DNA from 4 places in the Dactylosporangium sp. NPDC000521 genome. Region 2 is predicted to be linked to each of the others. Evidence: riboswitches for the same ligand, from Rfam matches in the RefSeq annotation. Region 2 holds a riboswitch; each other region holds the start of a gene.
The links. A riboswitch is a leader RNA that binds a small molecule or an ion and turns the genes downstream of it on or off. The one in region 2 is predicted to bind cyclic di-AMP.

Region 1: another riboswitch for cyclic di-AMP. It lies ahead of ACFY3L_RS14040 (C39 family peptidase); the one in region 2 lies ahead of ACFY3L_RS32345 (NlpC/P60 family protein).
Region 3: another riboswitch for cyclic di-AMP. It lies ahead of ACFY3L_RS35585 (hypothetical protein); the one in region 2 lies ahead of ACFY3L_RS32345 (NlpC/P60 family protein).
Region 4: another riboswitch for cyclic di-AMP. It lies ahead of ACFY3L_RS44440 (C39 family peptidase); the one in region 2 lies ahead of ACFY3L_RS32345 (NlpC/P60 family protein).

The regions. Positions count from the first base shown of each region.
Region 1 covers NZ_JBIAYW010000003.1:840,662-846,938, forward strand. The annotation lists gene ACFY3L_RS14025 (cupin domain-containing protein) at 1-163, opposite strand, end outside; gene ACFY3L_RS14030 (Ig-like domain-containing protein) at 276-1,418, opposite strand; gene ACFY3L_RS14035 (hypothetical protein) at 1,525-2,406, opposite strand; cyclic di-AMP (ydaO/yuaA leader) riboswitch at 2,696-2,837, shown strand; gene ACFY3L_RS14040 (C39 family peptidase) at 3,013-3,858, shown strand; gene ACFY3L_RS14045 (transglycosylase domain-containing protein) at 3,881-5,905, opposite strand.
Region 2 covers NZ_JBIAYW010000010.1:461,765-465,405, forward strand. The annotation lists gene ACFY3L_RS32340 (LamG-like jellyroll fold domain-containing protein) at 1-812, shown strand, start outside; cyclic di-AMP (ydaO/yuaA leader) riboswitch at 909-1,041, shown strand; gene ACFY3L_RS32345 (NlpC/P60 family protein) at 1,050-2,021, shown strand; gene dcd (dCTP deaminase) at 2,047-2,625, opposite strand; gene ACFY3L_RS32355 (MarR family winged helix-turn-helix transcriptional regulator) at 2,635-3,108, opposite strand; gene ACFY3L_RS32360 (pyridoxamine 5'-phosphate oxidase) at 3,157-3,641, shown strand, end outside.
Region 3 covers NZ_JBIAYW010000013.1:73,323-79,599, reverse strand. The annotation lists gene ACFY3L_RS35590 (diguanylate cyclase domain-containing protein) at 1-576, shown strand, start outside; cyclic di-AMP (ydaO/yuaA leader) riboswitch at 622-764, shown strand; gene ACFY3L_RS35585 (hypothetical protein) at 896-1,651, shown strand; gene ACFY3L_RS35580 (polyprenyl synthetase family protein) at 1,808-3,013, opposite strand; gene ACFY3L_RS35575 (vancomycin high temperature exclusion protein) at 3,167-4,153, opposite strand; gene dnaG (DNA primase) at 4,275-6,125, shown strand.
Region 4 covers NZ_JBIAYW010000022.1:141,452-147,728, reverse strand. The annotation lists partial or broken gene ACFY3L_RS44445 (hypothetical protein) at 1-334, opposite strand, end outside; cyclic di-AMP (ydaO/yuaA leader) riboswitch at 571-713, shown strand; gene ACFY3L_RS44440 (C39 family peptidase) at 1,126-1,788, shown strand; gene ACFY3L_RS44435 (ferric reductase-like transmembrane domain-containing protein) at 1,847-3,157, shown strand; gene ACFY3L_RS44430 (FMN-binding protein) at 3,182-3,721, shown strand; gene ACFY3L_RS44425 (DUF305 domain-containing protein) at 4,246-4,953, shown strand; gene ACFY3L_RS44420 (hypothetical protein) at 5,213-5,455, shown strand; gene ACFY3L_RS44415 (SHOCT domain-containing protein) at 5,483-5,755, shown strand; gene ACFY3L_RS44410 (methyltransferase family protein) at 5,811-6,203, shown strand.

The DNA of each region.
Region 1 (6,277 bases), on a different contig from region 2:
GGCTGCGGTGCCAGGCCGTCCGCGTGCCGGGGCCGAACTGCGCATGGAACGTGCGCAGGCCGGACGGCTCCAGGCCGGTGACGCCCCGGTCGACCCACACGTCGCCGGAACAGGATTGTCGCGGGGCCTGCCGGCCTCGGCTCGGGGCACGGACGACTTCCATGGACTTTCCTCTCTGGTTGAACTCCTGGATCGAACTCTTGATCGGACTCTTGATCGGATTCTGGATCGAACTCTTTGTCGAATTCGCTGGATCTGAGGACCCGGCCGGCGCGTCAGGCCTTGTAGTCGGCCCAGGACAGGTCCCATGCGGTCCAGCCGTCGCCCGGGTCCAGCGGCACCCCGGTGTTGCGCGTGATGACCGGGTCGCCGACGAGCGTCTGCTCGTACAGCCACTTCGCGTTCGCGGTCGAGACGTTGGTGCAGCCGTGGGAGACGTTGCGTTGACCCTGGTCGCCCACCGACCACGGCGCGGCGTGGATGTACTGGCCGCCCCACGTCAGCCGCATGGCGTACTGCACCGCGACGGTGTACTCCGGGGTGCGGAACACCGTCGAGGCCTCCCGCGACATGATGACGGTGGCGCCGCTCGACGTCGGCGTCGACGGCTTGCCGAGGCTCACCGGCATGGTCCGCACGAGCGCGTCATTCTGGTAGACATTCATCTGCTTCGTCGCGTTGTCGATGTCGATGGTCAGCTTCCGGCCGATCGTGACCGTTGCCGCGAAGTCCTCGTCGGCGTGGCCGGCGCCGATCCGCACGCCGTTGAGCGCCTTCCGTGCGGTGATCTTCGTGCCCGGCTGCCAGTAGTGCTCCGGCCGGTACATCACCTGCCGGCCGCCGAACCAGTGCCACGCACCGGCCTGCGGCGGGTCGCTCTTCACGAAGAGACGCTGCTGCACGGCGGCGCGCGACTCCTGCGGAACGTCGGAGCCGAACTCCACGACGATCGGCATGCCGACGCCGTAGGTCCCGCCGTTGGTCAACATCAGGTCGGACGTGACGACCGGGCCGGTGGGCTTCGCCGCCGTGGTGAACGCCGTCTCCCGGGTCACGGGCTTGTTGTCGGTGCCGACGGCGGTGACCTTCGCGGTGTAGGCCGTGCCGTAGCGCAGCGCGGTGGCGGGCACCCAGGAGGAGCCGTCGTCGCGGAACTCGCCGGCGACCCGCTGCCCCGCCGCATCGGTCAGGACGACCTCGGTGATCTTCCCGTCGTTCACCTTGGTGCCGATCTCGGTGCTGACCGCCACCCCGGACTCGCCCGCCGCCGGGCTGACGGCCAGCCCGACCACCGGCGGGGGAGCGGTCCACTTCGCCGCCGTGGGCTTCTTCGACCCACTGTGACACCCCGACAGGCCCAGTTGCGCTCCCACCGCGAGCGCGACCAGCGCCACCGCGGTCCGGCTGGGCCCCCTCATGTGTTCTGCCTGTGCATGGACATGGGGGCATCGTCATGCGCAACCGGGCGAGGCCGGGCCGGTAAACGAGTGATAATGCGTGGGACCTGCGGTGAGCGCGGCGGAATTACCGCATGACGGCGTCCACGATCTGCTGTGCGAGCCCTTCCCATTTCGCATAGGCGTCCGGGTATGCCGACCGCTGCACCATCTGCGCGGCGATCGTGACGGCCTGCTGCTCCCAGCCCTGGATCTGGGCCAGGGCCGCGAAGAACCTGCGCGCGGACTCGTGCGGATCCATCAGCTGGTCGACCGAACCCCAGCTCGGCCGCTGCTGGAAGAGGCCGACCGAGTCGTAGTCGTACCCGACACCCTCGTTGGGGTGCTGCAGCGACTGCGGCACGTTCGGGTTCGCGAGGTTCCGCAGGTGGCTCTCCTGCAGGGCGGTGGCGATCCCCACGACGGCCGCGCGACGCGGCAGGCTCAGCTGCCGTGCCACATCGATGATCGCGACGGCGTTGTTCATCTCCGCCTGGGTCAGCCCGCCGACAGGCGCGTGCACGGTCGGCGACGGCGCCGCCGGTGCTGCCGGTTGTGTAGCGGCCGGTGCCGGGGCGGCCTTCGTCGGTGCCGGAGCGGCCTTCGTCGGTGCCGGGGCGGCCTTCGCCGCCGGCGGCGTGGCGTCGCCCGTACTGTCGGCGGTTTTCCGGGTGCGGCTGCGCGAGGCCGGCCCGTCGGCCGCCGAGCGTCCGGTGTTGCCGGCGTCGGCGGCGAACGCCGCGCTGTCCGCCGGCACGGCGACGGGTCCGGCCGACGACGACAGCGTCGTGGACAGGCCCATCACCGCGACCGCGACGGCGGCCACGCCGTACCGGCGGATCCCGGCCGGCACGGGTGCGCGCAGCCGGAAGGGGACCGCGTGCCGCCCACGGCGGGACCGTCGGAGGTGGCGGGGACCGTGTGGGTGCGCACCGCTGAGCTGCTGGTCATCGTCGGTGCCCGAAAACATCCGGCGAGCCTAGAGGCGGCCCGGATCCGGGGTCGTGCCGGGCGTGCGAACCTGCCGACCGGACACTGGGCGGGCCGCACGGTGCCGGGGCGCGGTCGGCGAGGTGCGCCAGTGCACGACGCATCCGACCGGCGGGCGGCCCGTGACCCCCGCGGCATGCACCCGGTCCGTTCGCCATGCCGTCGTCACGCCCGGTAGCCGAGCAGCGTGCCGGATCCGGTGGCTTCTCGCGGCCCCGATATGGTCCTCGCATTCGCCCGGTCTGCCGTCACCCAACTCGGATGACACCGCGGCGGATCCGCTGAGTCGCGTCCGCGCGAGCCGGGGAACCAAGCACCACCGGGGTGAATCCGCGGGGCCGAGCCTCGAGGTAGGGCGATCCTCCCGCCCGAACCCGTCAGCTAACCCGGTAGGCGGCACCGGAAGGAGCACTCATGCAGCCATTGACCCGGCATCATCCGTGTCGCGGCACCTCGACCCGCAGCCTGGCCCGGTAGTCACCGACCCTCACCACACCGGCCCGCGGCCGGCGTGGAAGCCCCCTCTCCGGATCACGTCCGGCACCGGCAACAGCAGCCGTCATCCAGCATGTCTGTCGAGGTACCCGTGAGCTACCTGTACAAACCCAGGCACCAGACCGCCGTCCCGTCGCGCTTCCGCGTGCTGCCGATCGCGGCCGCCGCGGCGGCCCTCGCGGTGACGGGGGCAATCGGCGTGGCCGTGCACGCCTCGGCCCCCGCACCGTCGGCCGACACACAGTCGCTGACCGCCGCGGATTCGTCCCGGTCCGGCGCCGCTCCGGCCGCGCGTGATCGGCAGCGGACGCAGGCGGCGCCCGACGCCGCGACCAGCCCGTCGAAGGCCGCCACCGGCGCGGCGCCGACCAAGCCGACCACGCAGGCCGCGCCGGCCACGCCCGCCCCCAGCACGCCGGCCGTCCCGGCGGCCAAGGAACTCGCGTACCGGTTCGCCTGGCAGGAGAACTTCTACTTCTGCGGCCCGGCGGCGACCCGGATCGCACTGACCGCGCGAGAGATGTACCCGTCCCAGTCCGAGATCGCCCAGAGCCTGCACACGACCGTCAACGGCACCAACTCCGCCGACGACACCACCCGGTCGCTCAACGAGTACACCAAGACCTCCTTCTACAAGTCGCACTTCATCACCGGTCAGTCGGCCACCCAGGCGGAGATCGACCAGATGCAGGCGGACATCGTCAACGCGATCACCAAGGGCTACGCCGTGGTCGCCAACATCGCCGGCTCCACCGTGGACGACAAGGGAGGCGCGCACTCGTACCCGGGCGGCCACTACCTCACGGTGGTGGGGTACACCAACGGCGGCACGACGGTGAAGATCGCCGACCCCGCGGACGCCCTGGGCGTCGGGTACTACACGCTGACGACGGCCAAGCTCGCGCACTGGACCGCCCTGCGCGGATACTCCGCCTGACGCGGCCGTCAGCGGGGCGCGGTCAACGACCCAGGGCCCGCGCCCCGCTGGGTGGCCGAAATCCCTGGACCGGCTGGCCGCGCAGCACGGTCGCCATGGTCTGCGCGACGGCGGCGTTGACCGAGCCGGAGATGCCGCTGCCCACGTGGTCGTTGGGGTTGTCCACGTTCACCGCGATGCCGGCCGCCGCGATCTGCGGAGTGAAGCCGACGAACGTCTCGGTCGAGTTGTATTCGGAGCTGCCGGTCTTGCCCGCGACCGGGCGGCCGCCCAGGATGCCGGACACGTTCTCCGCCGTGCCGCCGTCGCACTTGTTGTAGGCCGACGACCGGCTGACCGGGCACCGTGCCGCGTCGGTCGCGGCAGCCGCCACGTCGGCGGTGATCGCCTGCCGGCACTTCGGTTCGGCGGCGTCGACCGGTTTGCCGTTGGTGTCGGTGATCGACAGTACCGGCAGCGGCTGGCAGTACAGGCCGCCGGCGGCGATCGCCGCGTAGGCGTTGGCGAGGTCGAGCGGTGTGGTCGAGGCGACGCCGAGGGTGAACGCCCCCCACTGGTCCGCCTTGGCCGCCATCGCCGCGTCCTCGCTGGAGCGGAACGTGATGCCGAGCCGCTGCGCCATCTCGACCACGCGGCGCGCGCCGATCTGCTGTTCGAGCCAGACGAAGTACGTGTTGACCGAACGGCCGAACGCGTTCCACATCGTCCGGTCCCCGTCCATCCAGCTCGGGGAGTCGTTCCCCGGGCACCACTTTCCGCCGCAACTGCCGGGGCCGCTGGCCGGCCACACGGTCGCCAGCCGGCTCGGTGCCTTGTACCTGGTGCTCAACGGCATGCCCGCGTCGAGGGCGGCGAGCATGGTGAACATCTTGAACGTCGAACCCGCCTGATACCCGGCGACGCCACCACCGCCCGCGACGAGCTGGTTGACGGTGTTCGGGTACTGCGGATGCTGGGGCGGGTTCGGATCCAGGCTGTAATGGCGGTTGACGGCCATCGCGAGGACCCGGCCGTTGCCGGGGGTGACGACGGCCATCGGCATCGACCGTGCGCTGCCGTAGCCGTAGACGCTCAGCGACTGGTTGAGCGTGGTCGCCTGGACCCCCGGGTCGAGCGAGGTGACCACCGTGTAGCCGCCGGTGCGCAGCGCCTCGTCGCGGTCGGCGCGGGTGGCGCCGAACTCCGGCTGGCTGCCCCACCACTGGCGGAAGTAGTCGCAGAAGAAGCCCCAGTCGTTGTGCTGCTGCGGGACGGACACGCAGTTGTTGGGCAGTTCGCGCGGATTGAGCTTCAGCTCCTGGGCCTTGGCCGCGGTGGCGTCCGCGGCGCTGATCACCCCCATCTTCGCCATCGCGTCGAGCGTGTAGGCACGGCGCCGCAGGGCCGCGTCACGGTCGCCGCTGATCGGGTTGTCGCCGTCCGGTGACTGCAGCAGCCCGGCGAGCAGCGCCGCCTCGGGCAGCGTCAGGTCCAGGGCCGACTTGCCGAAGTACGTCTGGCTGGCGGCGTAGACGCCGTAGGCGCCGGCACCGAAGTACGCGATGTTCAGGTACCCCTGGAGGATGTCCTGCTTGCTCAGGTGCGCCTCCAGCATCGTCGCGTAGCGCATCTCGCGCACCTTGCGGGCGGGCGTGTCGGCGACCGCGTCGACCCGCTGCCGCGGCGACAGGGTCGGGTCGTTCTTCAGCACGTTGCGGACGTACTGCATCGTCAGCGTCGAGGCGCCCTGCTGGGCACCGCCCCGGCCGTTGGAGACCAGCGCGCGCAGGACGCCTTTGCCGTCGACACCATCGTGCTTGTAGAAGCGGGTGTCCTCGGCCGCGACGACGGCCTGCTGGAGCACCGGTGCGATCTGCTCCAGCGGCACGTCCTTGCGGTTCTCGTCGTAGAACGTGGTGATGAGCGTCTTGCCGTCATTGGCGTAGACGTAGGTGGCCTGCGGCGGCGGTGGCAGCGCCAGGTCCGACGGGAGGTTCTTCCAGGCGTCGCGGCCGGCGTTCACCGTGGAGCCGCCGACGAGTGCGAGCGGGAGCACGCCCGCGGCCACGACCAGACCCGAGATGATGCCGCACAGCAGGAGTCGGCAGAGCCCCCTGAGCCAGCGTGCCGGTCGCCCCGGTGCCCCGGCTGCCGCATGGCGGGTGCTGGCGCTGTGCGCGGACCGGCTTCGGACGCGGACGAGGCGCATTGACTTCTCCCCATGAGACAACGGCTGGTTCGCTTGCCGCCGATCCGCGATGGACCGATGTGACGGGCGCGCCGCTACCCGGGGGGTGCCGAGCCAAACGGCAGCGGCGCCCGGCCGCCCGGATCGTCACCTCCGGGTGGGTTTCACCCGCCCGCTGGCCGCTGATCCTCCTGGTGGGGAGTGATCGGATGACGGCCGGGCAATCGGGCGCCCGGACCCGGCGGGCTCTGT
Region 2 (3,641 bases):
TGCGTACGTGGCTCCTCCTCCTGGCTGCGCTCGTGCCTGTCGCCGGCTGCGCTTCCCCCTCGCGGCAACCTGAAGAATCCGTGGCTTCGGCTCGGCCCTCACCCCGCCACGCCACGGTTTCCGGTGCCCCTTCCTCCCCGGCCGCGCCCTCGTTCGTCGCCGCCGCACCCTCGGCCGACGTCCTCCGGTACACCTTCGACAGCGGGATCACGGGGCCGGTGCTGGACAGCGCGGGCCGGCTCCCGCTGCGGATCCGCAGGGCCGGCGGCCAGCTGTCGGCCGTGCCGCACGCCGGCGGACTCGCGGTGCGATTTCCCCAGCCGTGTGAGCACTACGGTGCGGAGAGTTGCGCACGCGCCATCTTGCAGAGCGGCCCCGCGGAATTCCTCAATCCGGGCCGGGAGGAGTTCTCGTATGGTGCGAGTGTGCTCCTCGCGCCCAATGAGACTTCTAAAGGCGCCAATGTTCTGCAAAAAGGGTTCTCGGTCGGTGACAGTCAGTTCAAGTTGCAGGTGGACGGTGCGGAAGGGCGCCCCAGTTGTGTGATTGTCGGCGTGGGCGAACCTACCATTTACGTAGCCCTCGCATCGCTGAGCGTGGCTGACGGCCGGTGGCACCGGATCGAGTGCGCACGCAGTGACGCCCTGCTCACGGTGGCCGTGGACGGCAAGACCAGGGGCCGGTCGGCCATTCCTCCGTCACTGTCCATCGTGAACACGGATCCGCTCTGTATTGGCGGTAAGGGAACCAGTGCGAACAACGACCAGTTCGCCGGTGCAATTGATGACGTGTTCATCACTCGGGCGCCCTGACTTTTCGGTTAATTCGGACACTGGCTTGCCCCTCTGGGTCACTCGCCATACCGTAAATTCCGGCCGGATGGATGTCCGCACCCACCACGGGTGCGCCAGACGGCACCGCCGAGTCGATTTTTGAACCGGGGACCCACTGCGTCATCGGGGTGAATCCGCGATCTGCGGTAGGACGACCTTCCCGTCCGAACCCGTCAGCTAACCCGGTAGGCGGCTGGAAGAAGGAGTAACCCCTCGATGCGGCCCAACCGTCTGGTTCGGCTCCTCGTTGCCACGCTCGGCGGTCTCTCACTCGCCGTCGGGATCACCGGCCTCGCTCACGCGGACCCGACGCCCGCCGAGCTCGAAGCGCAGATCGACAAGAAGTGGAATGAAGTCGAGCCCATCATCGAGCAGCACAACCAGCTCAAGGGCGAGCTGAAGGCCAACCTGACGAAGCAGGCGCAGCTGAAGAGCCAGATCGACCCGCTACAGGCGCAGGTCGACGCCGCGCTGCTGCGGGTGAGTGCGTTCTCGGTCATGCAGTACAAGACCGGGCGGATCTCCAGCTTCAACGCGCTGATGACGACCGGCTCGCCCGACACGTTCGCCCAGCAGCTCGTCATGCTGAACATGCTGGCCAAGGACGAGGCCGAGGGCATCAAGGACGTTCTGGACAGCAAAAAGGTCCTCGACGACCAGAAGAAGCCGCTCGATGACCTGATCGCCAAGCAGAAGGCCGCCGAGGCGGAGATGGCGACGAAAGAGACCACGATCAACGCCGAGATCAAGACGCTCAACGACATGCGCACCAAGGCGTATGGCTCCAGCGGCGCGACCGGCGAGCTGCGCCCCGTCGCCTGCCCCGTTGAGTACTCCGGCGGCGACGCCGCGAAGGCCGCGCAGGTCGCCTGCCAGCAGATCGGCAAGAAGTACGTGTGGGCGGCCGAGGGCCCCAACACCTTCGACTGCTCAGGCCTCACGCTCTACGCCTGGAAGCAGGCCGGCCACACGCTGCGGCACTACACCAAGTGGCAGTACTCGGACACCAAGCGCGTCACCCGCGCCGACCTGAAGGCCGGCGACCTGGTCTTCTTCTACAGCGACATGCACCACATGGGGATGTACGTCGGCGGCGGCTGGATGGTCCACGCCCCGACCACCGGCGACGTGGTCCGCATGAAGAAGATCGACACGGCACCGATCTCCGGGTACGGCAGAGTGGCTTAGAGCTTCGGGACCTGGCCGCCGGCCCTTACGTCGTCGGCCAGGTCCGCCAGTTCTGGTGGGAGCGGCTCGCCGTCGGGCCGCGCTGGCCCTGATACCGGGAGCCGTACACCGCGGACCCGTAGGGATGCTCCGACGGCGAGGACAGCCGGAAGATGCACAGCTGCCCGATCTTCATCCCCGGCCAGAGCATGATCGGCAGATTGGCCACGTTGGACAGCTCGAGCGTCACGTGCCCGGAGAACCCCGGGTCGATGAACCCCGCGGTCGAGTGCGTCAGCAGCCCGAGCCGCCCCAGGCTCGACTTGCCCTCCAGCCGGCCCGCGAGCTGATCGCCGAGGCTGATCACCTCCAGCGTCGAGGCGAGCACGAACTCCCCGGGGTGCAGCACGAACGGCTGCCCGTCGTCGACCTCCACCATCGCGGTGAGATCGTCCTGCTGGATCGCCGGGTCGATGTGGGTGTACAGGTGATTGTTGAACACCCTGAACCACCGGTCGAGCCGCACGTCGATACTCGACGGCTGGACCAGGTCCTTGTCGAACGGCTCGAGCCGCAACTGGCCGTCGGCGAGCTCTTTGGTCAGGTCACGGTCGGAGAGCAGCACGTCCTGACCCTATGTGGTTTCGTCTGCGGCGCTCGAGGTGGCCCCTCGTACGGCCTCGATGACCCTCTTCGTGACTTCCAGGTCCTGCTCGTCGAACTCCGCGAGCGCCTCCCGGATGTGCCGCCCCAGCGGCGCGAAGAACGCCTGGGCCAAGGCCTTCGCCGGTGGCTGCATCACGAGGTGTACGCGACGCCGGTCCTCCGTGTCGTGCCGCCGCTCGATGTGCCCGGCTTTCGCCAACCGGTCCAGCAGCGCGGTCGTGGCCGCCGGGCTCAGCCGCAGCGTCCTGGCCAGCTCCCCGGGCGTCAGCGGCTGTTGCTGCTCCGCCGCCCGCCAGATGTACGCCACGGCGTTCATGTCCGTGCGGTGCAGCCCGTGCTGCCGGGTGAACACCTCCAGGAACCGATCGGCCTCGAGGTTGAAGCTTCTCAGCAGGTCGATCAGCTCGCCGCTCGCGTCACCCACCGGGTCATTGTCCTTCATTCGTGGAATCACACACTTTTCGTACACGTGTACGAGTAAATTGAGGGCATGGCGACGTGGGCAGAATTCTCCACGGCCGAGCCCCTGCTGGCGACGGCCATCCGCACTCTGATCTGCCAGTACGGCCCCGGCATGGGCTACCTGGCCACCATCCGCCCCGACGGAGGCCCCCGCGTCCACCCCGTGATGCCCGTCATCACCGACGAAGGCCTCTACTGCTTCATCCTCCCCTCCCCGAAGCGCCACGACCTCGACCGCGACGGCCGCTACGCGCTGCACAGCTTCCCCGCCGAGGACACCTCCGACGAGGCGTACCTCTCCGGCCGCGCCGCGCCCGTCATGGATCCCCTGGTCGTGGCCTCCCTGGCCCTCCAGATGCGAGCCGCGCAACGCGTGGACTGGAAGCTCTACGCCCTCACCATCGAGGTAGCGATGATCGTCCAGCGCGACTCCCCCCTCACCTCCACCAAGACCCTCTGGCGCGACCGCTTACCCCGACTTCCCAGAGCCCGCCGGAATGGTCCGTGCACGAC
Region 3 (6,277 bases), on a different contig from region 2:
GTCCGCAGGGCCTTACGCGACCCGCTGACCGGCCTGGCGAACCGCGAGGCCGTCGCCGAACCCCTCGCGGCCGCGATCCGGCGGGCCCGCGCCGAGCACGTGATCAGCGCGCTGCTCTTCTGCGACCTCGACGACTTCAAAATCGTCAATGACACCCTGGGTCACGAGGCCGGCGACGCGGTCCTCGTCGCCGTCGCGCGGCGCCTCCAGTCGCTGGTGCGGCCCACCGACACCGTCGCGCGCCTCGGCGGCGACGAGTTCGTCGTCCTCATGGGCAACGTCGCCGTCGGTGACCTCGGCGCGCTGGTCGACCGCCTCGAACGCGCCGTCTGCGCACCCGTCACGCACCAGGGGCACATCATGCGGGTCAGGGTCAGCGTCGGTGTTGCCGTGATCGATGACACGGTCGAGGACGCGGGCGCCGCGCTGCGGGCCGCCGACCGCGCGATGTACCTGGTCAAGGGCGGTCGTCACGCCGGCGAGGTGACCAGAAGGGTGACAGCGTTCGGTGATCGTTCGGGTGCGCCGGGTGGTATGCCGTTGCTGCGGTTGGCCCGGCCCGAGACGGCCCAGTAGGGTCGTTGAGTCCGCTCCGGTCGACCTGCACCGATCGGTGCTGCCGGGCGGGCGCCGTCGAGTCGCGATCTTCGCGAGCCGGGGACCCATGCGCGTCCTCTGGGGTGTATCCGCGGCCTGGCCGCGGTAGGGCGAAACTTCCCGCCCGAACCCGTCAGCTAACCCGGTAGGCGGCACCGGAAGGAGTCTGCGCCGATGCCGGCCGCCCACGCGCCCTCGTAGCACCTCACCACTGGTTCCCCCCTTCCAGCACGCCGTCCCCGGGCGACGTGCCGATTCCGCATGCCATTTTCTGCCTGCCACGAAGGACATATCAGTAGTGAAGCCCGTATTGAAGGCGTTGCCACGCCAGTTCCACCCGCGACATCGCCGGCTGCCCGTGCTGGGCGCCAAGGCCGGCACCGTCTCGGTCGCCGTCCTGTCCGCCACGCTGCTGGGCACCCTGCCGGCGGACTCGCCGGCGTCGATGTTCACCGGCCCCGCGTACGCCGAGTCCGGCACCGTCGCGGCCGCCTGGACCTGGCCGTCACCGTCGTCCTTGTCCGCTTCCGGACCGTCGTCCGCGCCCTCCGCCGATGCGCGGGCGGAGCCCCTGGCCGTCGCGGTGCCGGCCGCGCCCGTTCCACCGGCGCAGCCCGCCGTCAAGCCCGTCGCCGGCCTCGACCAGCGGCAGATGGACAACGCCGCGATCATCGTCAAGCAGGGCAGGGCGCAGGGCATGCCTGACCGGGCCCTGGTCGTGGCGCTCGCGACCGCGATGCAGGAGAGCGACCTGTACAACATCGCCAGCTCCGCCGTGCCGGCGTCCCTGCGGCTGCCGCACGAGGGCACCTCGACCGACCACGACTCGGTCGGGCTCTTCCAGCAGCGGGCCAGCCAGGGCTGGGGCACCGTCGCAGAGCTGATGAACCCCGCCCACTCCGCGATGCTCTTCTACAACGCGCTCAACCGCGTCGAGGGCTGGCAGCGGATGAGCGTCACCGCCGCCGCGCAGGCGGTGCAGCGGTCGGCCTTCCCCGGCGCGTACCAGAAGCACGCCGGCCGCGCGGAGCAGGTCGTCGCCGCCCTCACCTGACGCGCATCGCACCCGCCTGGCCGGCGTTTCCCTCGCGGGAGTGCCGGTCAGGCCGGTGTGTCGGGTCGCCCAGCGGGCGCGCTCCTGTTGGGGGAGTGCTGGTTAGGCTGGGTGTCGGGTCGCCCAGCGGGTGCGCTCCTGTTGGGGGAGTGCTGGTTAGGCTGGGTGTCGGGTCGCCCAGCGGGCCAGCCCGACGAGCTCGGCGACCGCGGCCGGCTCGGGGATCGCCAGGTCGAGGGCGACCAGCGCCTGCGCGAGGAGGTCGTCGGCCTGCTGGGCGCACCAGGAGCGGGCGCCGGAGCGTTCGATGACCTTCGCGGCACGCTCCAGGTCGGCGTCGCTGAGGCTGCCCTCGCGGTGCAGCAGCCCGGTCAGCTCGTCGGCGCCCGCGGCGAGAGCGGCGGCGACCGGCAGCGAGCGCCGGCGGCCGCGCAGGTCGGCGAACGCCGGGCGGCCCGTCACGGCCGGGTCACCCCAGATGCCCTGCAGGTCCTCGGCGAACCGGACGGCCAGCCCGAGCCGCACCCCGAACAGCCGCAGCTGCTCCACCTGCGCCGGGTCGCCGCCGCCGGCGAGGGCGCCGAGGGCGCACGCGCAGCCGAAGAGGGCGCCGCTGCGCTGCTCGACCGCGGTGATGCACTCGCGGAGCAGGTCGTTGCCGGAGCGGTGCCCGGGGAGGGCGGCGTCCAGGGCCGTGCCGAGGTCGGTGTGCTGGCCGTGCAGCAGCTGCTGGACGGTGTCGCCGAGGACGCGGACGCCGGCCCGGTCGACGGAGGCCGCCCCGGACTGCCGCCGCGCGTCGGCGCGCGGGTCGGGGGTGCCATGCTGGTCGGTGAACCTGTCCCGGGTCGCCCGGTCCTGCCGCGCCGGCTCCCCGGACGGCGCGGTCGGCGCGGTCGGCGCGGTCCCGGGCGTGGCGCGGCTGGCCTGGCGCAGCGGGCGCGGCACCCGCCTGGTCGGGTCGCCGGTCGCCGCCACGTCGAACGCGAGCGCCAGCATCGCCTGCCCGCCCAGCGTCGCCGGGTGCGGCCCCACCACGCTCCAGGCGGTCGGCCGGTGCCGGCGGGTCAGGTCGCCGTCGAACAGGTCCCGCTGCAGTCCCGACCAGTGGTGCACCAGCTCCACCGCGACCGCGCCCGCCACCGCGTCGTGCGGATCACCGCCGACGGCGCCGGCGCAGACGAGTGTCAGTGCGGCTCGTGTACGAGCGGCGGGCGGACCCTCGTCGAGCCCTCCCAGCTGCAGCTCGGCCACCTCGCGCGACGGCTCCGGCAGGCGGCCGACGGCGGTGCGCAGCGGCGGCTCCACCAGCAGCTCCGCCCATGCGAGGACGTCGTCGACGGTGCGCAGTACGGTGACCATCAGCCGGAAACCCCCGGACGCGGGACCATCACCGGTAACGCACCACCCATCGGCCAGTCATGGACAAGCGCCGATCTGATGTCGGCGCCGTGGACTGGTCAAGTATGCCGCCGGTGCCCGCCGGACACGCCCAAAACCACGATGGTGGGCGGGTCAGCGCATCGCCTGCCGCAGGGACGGATCCGGTGGCGACACGACGGCCGCCTGCCGGTGCCGGAGTGCCTCCCAGGCGGCCTTCGGCCCGGCCGCGACGTCCCTGACCGTGTTGTACCAGATCGTCACCCGCTGGCATCCCTCGCAGAGGGCGGGCACCCCGTACGCGTCGACGCCCAGCCGCCGGCACAGCGCCACCGCACGGTGCAGGTGCAGCTCCTGGCTGACGAGCAGGGCCTTCGTCACGCCGTACACGTCGTGGGCGCGGCGGCACGTGTCATAGGTGTCGAGCCCGTGCGGGTCGACGACCATCCTGGCCGGATCGACGCCCTTGCCCGCCAGGTAGTCGCGCATGACCCGGACCTCGTCACCGGAGCCACCCTGCGCGTCACCGGAGATGAGCAGCGCCTTCACCTTGCCGGACGTGAGCAGCTGCGCGGCGACGTCGAGCCGCCCCTTGAGGAACGGCATCGGCTCCTGCCCGCCCGGCGCGACCTGGGCCCCGAACACGATCGCGACGCCCGCGTCCGGGGCCGTCGCGGCGGGGCCGATGAGGCCGAGGGAGGCCGCTCGTACCCACACGGTCGGCGCCAGCACGAGGGCGGCCGCGACCGTGCCGGTGAGCACGACCCTGAGCAGGATCCGGCGGCGCCGCTCCAGACGGGTCTCGCGGCCGGCGGGGAGCCGCTGCCTGTCGCGCGCCGCCCACCTGGCCCGCTCGACCTCGAACAGGAACCACGGCGGCACCGTGCCGTGCGTGCGCAGCGTCTCGCGCTCGTCGTCACCGAGGTAGCCGGTGACGTGGTCGACGGCGAGCGAGTACGCCGCCATCCGCGCCGCCCCTCGCCCCTGGGACCGCAGCACCGCCCACGCGCCCAGCGTGGCGATCGTCAGCAGCCAGCCCAGCGGCCCCGGCCGGCGACTGCGCTGCCGCAACCGGTCCTGTACGGCCAGCCAGGCGACCCGCTCGTCCCGCAGTTTCGGCATGGCGGCAGCATCGCACGGTGGTGCGCGCCAGTGGTGCCCGTGTGGTGTTGCTTCTGTGAAGTCGTAAATTGTCGTAGGCGCGGGGCAGGATGTAAGCCTCGGGTTGGGGAGGTGGCGTCGGGTGGCCGGCAAGATCAAGGACGAGGACATCGCCTTGGTACGGGAGCGCACCGCGATCGCGGATGTGATCTCCGAGCATGTGACGCTGAAGTCGGCCGGGGGCGGCAACCTGAAGGGGCTCTGCCCGTTCCACGACGAGAAGACCGCCTCGTTCAACGTCTCGCCCGCGCGCAACGTGTATTTCTGCCACGGCTGCGGCAACGGTGGCGACGCCATCAAGTTCCTGATGGAGCACGACCATCTGACGTTCGTCGAGTCCGTCGAGCGCCTCGCCGCCCGCGCCGGCCTGCAGCTGCAGTACGTGGAGGCGGGCAGCGCGCCGGTCCGCCAGACGGGGCAGAAGCAGCGGCTCATCGCCGCGCACGCCGAGGCGGCCCGCTTCTATGCCGAGCAGCTCGGCTCGCCCGGCGCCCGGCTGGCCCGCGAGTTCCTCGCGCAGCGCGGCTTCGGCCGTGAGGAGGCGGAGCGCTATGGCTGCGGCTTCGCCCCCGAGGGCTGGGATCCGCTGAGCAAGCACCTGCGGCTGAAGGGCTTCTCCGCACAGGAGCTCATCACCGCAGGGCTGTCGAAGGAGGCCCGCTCGGGCAGCCTCATCGACCGGTTCCGCCGCCGCCTGCTGTGGCCGATCAAGGACATCTCCGGCGACGTGATCGGCTTCGGCGCGCGGAAGCTGTTCGACGACGACGACGGCCCGAAGTACCTGAACACGCCCGAGACCCCGCTCTACAAGAAGTCCCACGTCCTGTACGGGGTGGACCAGGCCAAGCGCGAGATCGCCAAGCAGAGCAAGGTGGTCATCGTCGAGGGCTACACCGACGTGATGGCCTGCCACCTGTCCGACGTGCCCGTGGCGGTCGCCACCTGCGGCACCGCGTTCGGCGCCGACCACATCGCGGTCCTGCGCCGCCTGCTGCTCGACGCCGACGGCTACGGCGGCGAGATCATCTTCACCTTCGACGGTGACGCCGCCGGGCAGAAGGCCGCCCTGCGCGCATTCGAGGACGACCAGCGTTTCGTCGCGCAGACGTTCATCGCCGTCGGCCCCAACGGCATGGACCCGTGCGAGCTGCGCATGGCGAAGGGCCCTGTCGCCGTCCGCGACCTCGTCGCCGACCGCCAGCCACTGCTCGACTTCGCCCTCCGCTCCGTCATCCAGCGCTTCGACCTCGACACCGCCGAAGGCCGCGTCGGCGCCCTCAAGGCCACCGCCCCCCTGGTCGCGAAGATCAAGGACCGCACCCTGCGCCCCGAGTACGCCCGCAAGCTCGCCGGCGACCTGGGCATGGAGCTGGAGACGGTCCAGCGCGCCGTCGGCGCCGCCGCGAAGGGCGTCGTCGCGCCCCCGCCCGCCGCCTCCACCCGCAAGATCCTGGCGCCCGACAGCGCCGAGGCCCTCGTCGAGCGCGAGGCGCTGAAGCTCGCCCTCCAGCAGCCCGCCCTCGCCGGCCCCATGTTCGACGTCATCGGCGCCGACATCTACGCCCACCCGACCTACACCGCGCTGCGCGCCGCGATCGCCGACGCCGGCGGTGCCTCGTCCGCGACCGGCGGGGCCGTCTGGATCGAGCGGGTCCGCGAGGCGTGCCCCGACCCGGCCGCCGCGGCCCTCGTCACCGAGCTGGCCGTCGAGCCGCTCCGCCTCGACGGGGAGCCCGATCCCCGCTATGTCGAGGCCACGATCGTCCGGCTGCAGCTGCCCGCCCTCAACCGCCGGATCGCCGACCTCAAGTCCAAGCAGCAGCGCATCAACCCGGTCACCAACGCCGACGAGTACCTGCGCCTCTTCAGCGAGCTCGTCTCCCTGGAGCAGCACGCGAGGGCGCTGCGCGACCGCGGCGCCAGCCGCTGGTGACCGTGCTCAGGCGTTCCGGAGCCCGCGGGCGCTTCCGCGCCGGCGGGCTCCGGTCCGGTGACGGCCGGGTCGCCGGCGGCCGGTCGCGTGCCGGCTGGGTCGCTGCCGGCCGGTCCGGTGCCGGCCTTCGACGCGGGGTGGCGGTGGTGGAC
Region 4 (6,277 bases), on a different contig from region 2:
CGAAGCGCCCCGCGAACGATGCCGCCAGCAGGGAATCACCGCCCGGCAACGCCTCGCCGCCCTTGTCGCGATCACCCAACCGGCCGAGGCGGCCGCGCTGCTGGACGCCGCCGCCGACATCGACCCGCACAGCGACGCCCTCGCCCGAGCCGTGGCACGTCGCGTAAGGCGGCGGTGCGAGGGAGTCGAGTGTGTCGGGTTCGAGGCGCAGGGAGGTGCGGCGGCGGGCGCCTTCGGAGAGGGTCTGCACGAGCAGGCCGGCATCCTGCAGAACCTCGACGTGTTGGGCAACGAGGTTCGTCGGCAGGTCCAGATAGCGCCGGTGAGGCGTCACCGAGGGTGAGTTATCTCCTATTGGCGGTAGGAGGCAGCGATCAATCGATGTGACCGCATATAACCTGCATGAGCCCTAGAGCTGACCCATGCCCTGATGCTGTCAACGTATTGAGTAGTCGGTCTGAGCGGTGATGATGTGCGGCTTCTTCCAGCTAGCGGGCCTTGGCAGGGCAGTGCCCCTTGCGTAACGTCATGGGTCGCTTGGTCCGGTTCATGCTCACGGCAGGTGACGCTGGGGCAGGCGCGCTGAGTCGTGCATGCACGAGCCGGGGACTCCCCGCACGTCTGGGGTGGATCCGTGGGCCGACGGCCTGTGGTAGGGCGACCTTCGCGCCCGAATCCGTCAGCTGACCCGGTAGGCGGACGCGTAAGGAGAGTTGTCTGTGCACAGCCGCTACCCCCATCGCCGAGGTCCTCGCAGGGTGCATGCCCGCCCGTCCGAGCACCGAGGGGCGTCAACAGTTCGCTAGTGCCGCCTGCTGTCACGCTGCGGATGGTCACAATCGCGTAGATGCCGGCCGCTCCGGTTGCAGCGGCTAGTGAGACCACGTTCCGGCGCGGCAGGGTGCTGCAAGCCCATGCCCCGTGCGCCACCCGTCCGGCTGCCGAGTGGCGAGCTGGAGCGTGCGCCGCGCACACCACCGCTCGCTGCCCGATGTCTGTTCATCGCATGTCGTCGCACGTCATACACGTATCGATCGCCCTGCTCCGGGCTGTTGGAGACTCATTGTGAACCCTGAATCCGTACAGCCGCAGTCCCACCGCGCCGGGGGTACCCGCCGGCCGCGGATGGCGGTGACCATGTGCGTGCTGCTCGCCGCGGCGGCCGTGGCAGGCATCGTGCTCAGTCAGCTCGGCGATCCTCCGGCTGAGCGCACCGCGGCGGCGGGCGCGCAACCACCGAAGGCCGTCGCGGCCGCGCCGCCGTCCGCGCCGACGACGATGCTCCTCAAGTACCAGTTCCAGCTGCAGCCGAACTACTACTACTGCGGGCCGGCGGCCACCCGGATCGCGCTCACGGCGGCCGGCCACGGCGTCAGTCAGGACGAGGCCGCGGCCATGCTGGGCACCACCACCAGCGGGACGAACTCGGCCTTCGACACCACCCGCGTACTCAACCAGGTGCTCGGACACGGCCGCACGCTATACCAGACCAGAGAGATCCCGGTCTACCCGGCAACGCCCGCGCAGGCCGCGCAGCTCCGGACCGACGTGCTGACCACGGTCGGCGGCGGACGGGCGATCGTGGCGAACATCGCCGGACACGTGACCGACACCGCCGGTGCCGTGCACGCCTACGAAGGCGGTCACTACCTGACGGTCGTCGGATACCGTGACGGCGGCGGCACGGTGAAGATCGCCGACCCGGCCAACCCGAGCGGGGACGGCACCTACTGGCTGAGCACCCCCAAGCTGGCCGACTGGATCTCCTCGCGTGGCTACTCGTATTGATTCCCGGCATCGCCGATCAACTGACGGTGGCAAGCCGGCGTCGTGGTGGCCGGCTGTCGTGGGCTCAGTCCTGGTGTCCAGCGTCCTGTTCGTGGTCACGCTGTGGGTGTCCGGTGGCGGTCTGCACGGCCTCGGCTCGCTGGCCGGCGGCGCTACGTCCATCGGCCGGCTGACCGGACTGGTCTCGGCCGACCTGCTGCTCATCCAGGTGCTGCTGATGGCCAGGGTGCCGGTCCTGGAACGCACCTACGGCCAGGACCGGCTGGCCCGCTGGCACCGGTGGATCGGGTTCACCTCGTTCAACCTGATGCTCGCCCACCTCGTGCTGATCACCGTCGGCTACGCGCGAACCCTCCACCTGTCCCTGGTGCGCCAGGCTTGGGAGCTGGTCGCCGACTACCCGGGGATGCTGCTGGCGGTCGTCGGTACCGCGGCGCTGGTCCTGGTCACCGTCACCTCGATCCGGGCAGCGCGGCGCCGGCTGCGCTACGAGTCGTGGCACCTGCTGCACCTGTACGCCTACCTCGGCGTCGGCCTGGCCCTGCCACACCAGTTGTGGACCGGCGCGGACTTCCTCACCGCGCCGTCGGCCCGGCTGTACTGGTGGAGCGCCTACGGAGCTTGCGCCGGCACGGTGCTCGTCTGCCGGCTCGGGCTGCCCGCCTGGCGCACACTGCGGCACCGTATCGAGGTCGACCACGTCGTGGCCGAGGCGCCCGGGGTGTACTCGATCCATCTGCGCGGGCGGCGCCTGCAGCAGCTGCCGGTCCGTGCCGGACAGTTCTTCCAATGGCGGTTCCTGTCCGGCCCGGGCTGGAGCCGCGCCCATCCGTACTCGCTGTCCGCGCAACCGGGCCGGGACCGGCTGCGCATCACAGTGAAGGCGCACGGCGACGGCGGCCGTGCCGTGGCCGCGCTGCAGCCCGGCACGAGGGCGGTCATCGAGGGCCCGTACGGCCGGCTCACCGCCGAGCGGCGCACCGCCCGTCGTGTCACGATGGTCGCCGCCGGCGTGGGCGTCACCCCGCTGCGAGCGCTGCTGGAAGAGCTGCCGTACGCCGCGGGCGAGGCGACGCTGCTCTACCGCGCCAGGAGCGAACCAGAGGTTCTGTTCCGCGACGAGCTCGACGATCTCGCCGCCACCCGCGGCGTGGACGTGCGGTACCTGGTGGGCGCCCGCGCCGAGGACGGATCGTGGCTGCCGGCCGGATGGTCCAGCGCATCCACCTTGGACGAGCTGGTTCCCGGCGTCCGGTATCACGACGTGTTCGTCTGCGGTCCCGACGCGTGGATGCAGGCGGTGGTCCGCGCCGCCCGGCAGGCGGGCGTGCGCGCCGGCCGCATCCACCTCGAAAACTTCGCCTGGTAGCTCGGCTCGAAGGAGACGTTCCGCGTGCACAGAATCACGCTTTGGCTGGCCGGCACGGCCGCGACGGTCGTCCTGGTGTTCACCTACCGGACCTCGACCATGGGGCCGGTCCGCCCGGCGCCCGCAGCCGCGGCACCAGGCACCGACACACCGGGAACTGCGGCACCACCGGCACCGCAGCACGCCGACGCGACCACGGACCCCGGTACCCCGCCGCAGGGCCCGGACGCCACCGCGGCCCCGCCAGCGCCCAGCCCCGGCACCGTGACCCGGTCCGGCGCCGTCCTCGTCGTCAACGGCCCGGCCGTCGGCACCATCTGGGGACCGGTCCAGGTCCAGGTCCGCATCGACAACGCCACCATCACCGACGTCACCGTCCTGCAAGCCCCCGGCGGATTCTCCCGCGAACTCACGGCGATCGCGGTTCCTCGCCTGCGCGCACAGGCCCTGACGTCGCAGAGCGCCCGCATCGACTCGGTGTCCGGCGCAACCCAGACCAGCGAGAGCTACCGCACGTCGCTGCAGGCCGCCCTTGACACCGCCCAGTTCCGGGCCACCCCGTGATCTCGCACGATGGACACGATGGATAGGAGCAGCGCTTAAGATGCCCCGCGGCGTTGCCTGCAGCCGGTGAGACGTAGTGACCCGTCTGCCCCGTGCCGACACCCGGGCCGCCGGGGTGGGATGCACCGCATGGCCCAGATGTGGACTCGCGAACTAGACGAGGACCGCTGGTGGTGCTCGCGTCCACGACGTACTGGCTCCCGCTCGCTGCCAGGCGCGGCGGCGATTGGCACGCTCAGACCGTCGACCCACACTGCGGCGGCGATGGATCAGGCACGCCGTCGGCGCGTGCCCGGGTGAGTTCCTGTTCCGTGGTGTTGAGCTCGCATAACGCCATCTGGTTCGGGAAGCATGCCGTGGATGTCCGGGCGTGTGGGACAGCGCCGAATCCGGCTGTGGACCGGACGGCAGCTCCGAGGTCACGCCGTCCGGGCGATGACGCCCGCGTTCGGAATGACCGCGTTCTCGGGGAAGCCGGTCGGGGCGAGGCAGCTCACCACACCGAGTCGAGAGAGTTGTGCGCCATGAGGCACTACACCCGAGTCAGCGCCGTGCTGGTGGGCGCCGCCCTCACTGCCGCCGTCACGCTCATCGCTTGCAGTGACACCGCAAGCGGCGGCGGTGGTCCTACGGCACCGAACAAGGGCAGCGTCAGCGTCAGTGTCAACCCGACCTTCAACAACGTCGACGCGATGTTCGCCCAGATAATGATCCCGCACCACGAGCAGGCCGTGGAGATGGCCGCCCTCGCCGAGACGAAAGCGACCGACCCGGACGTCAAACAACTCGCCGCCAAGATCAGTACCGAGCAGAAGGCGGAGATCGCAACGATGAAGGGCTGGCTGGTTGCCTGGGGCCAGCCGACCACGATGCCAAGCTGTCCTGGGATGCATTGCATGCCGAGCGGCATGATGCCAAGTGGAAAAGCGTCAAATGGCATGATGCCCAGCGGGAAGATGCCGAGCGGAATGATGCCCAGCGGGATGCCGACGATGCCGGGCATGATGTCCAGCGCGGATATGGCAAAGCTGAAGGCGGCGACCGGCACAGACTTCGACAAGCTGTTCCTCCAGATGATGATCGCTCACCACCAGGAAGCGGTCATGATGGCCCAGGCGGAGCTGGCCCATGGGACCAACCCGGACGCCAAGGCTCTCGCCGGCCGCATCGTGAAGACGCAGCAGGCCGAGATCGTGGCGATGCAGCAGATGGCCGGCCAACTGCATTCCTGACCAGACTCGGCGTACGGGACGCGGCGCCCCGCCCGGACCGGAGCATCGCGGCGTAGCACCGAACCGGCCACGGGTCGAGATCCTCTCCGACCTGTTGATGATCGCTATGGCCGCGGACCGCCTCGGCAGCCGAGCTGCAGCGCGTAAGACCTCGTCCGGCCCGGACTCGTGACCTAAGGCCCAGATGACGGGACGTTTGCCCATGCCCCCGCCGGATAGCTCCGAGCACGATGGAGGTAAAGCGGCATGAAGGGGCGTCATGAAACGCCAACCCTGGGGTCTGTACGCGATCGCGGCGGCGATCGGAATCGTCGGGGCCGTCGCATTCGGTGTGCCGGCGCACGTCCTGCTGTTCGCGGTGCTCGCGCTGGCCTGTCCGATGATGATGCTGTTGATGATGGGCGGCATGCACGATGGCCGCGGCGGGCAGGGCCAAACCGGTGAACACGGCGGCTCGGCCGTCGAGGACCACGACCAGACGCCCACGGCCAGCCGGCAGTAGTCCGGCCGCTGGACGGAGGAGATCACGATGATGTACTGGGGCAACGGCATGGGCGGCTGGGGCATCGTCCTCATGACCGTGAGCAACCTGCTGTTCTGGGGTCTGGTGATCGCCGGCATCGTGTTGCTCGTTCGCAACGCGGGTCGCGGCGGCCAGGTCGATGCGTCGAGCGGCCACCAATCCACACCGCAGCAGGTGCTGGCCGACCGGTTCGCCCGCGGTGAGATCGACGAGGACGAGTACACCCGTCGGCTGCAGGTCCTGAGCGGCGCCGTTCACACCCACGGGCCCGGAGTCTGACCTGGACAGCGGCGCCGCCTACGGGCTGTGGCCGCTGGCCCTCCTCAACACCGCGGTGTTTGCGGTGTTCGCGGCCAGCTTCTTCCATCCGCGCGCCGGCCAGGACTGGCTGATCGCCGCCGCCTGGAGGGTGCTGCACGAGGCCGGCCGCACCGGCCGGCTGGCCACGACGGGACCGTACGCGCGGGTGCGCCGCCCGCAGTACGACGGGTTCCTGCTGCAGTGGCCGACCATCCCGACGCTGGTCATGTTCCCGATCCTGGTCTTCGTCCACACCCGGCTGGTGCGGGCGGAGGAACGTGAGGTCGCCGACCAATTCGGCGCCGCCTGGCGGGCATACGCGGCGGCCCCTGGCCTCCTGCCCCGGCCGTGGTGCTCTGCAGGGCCGTCGGTGACCACCCAACCGGGCCAGTCCGTGGCGACCATGCCGGAACATCGACCCCGGTGAGTTGCCCGACAGTCGGCCGTCATCAGGCAGCCATGGTGCCGGCCAAGGCCAACGCGGAACCACGCTGGGTAACT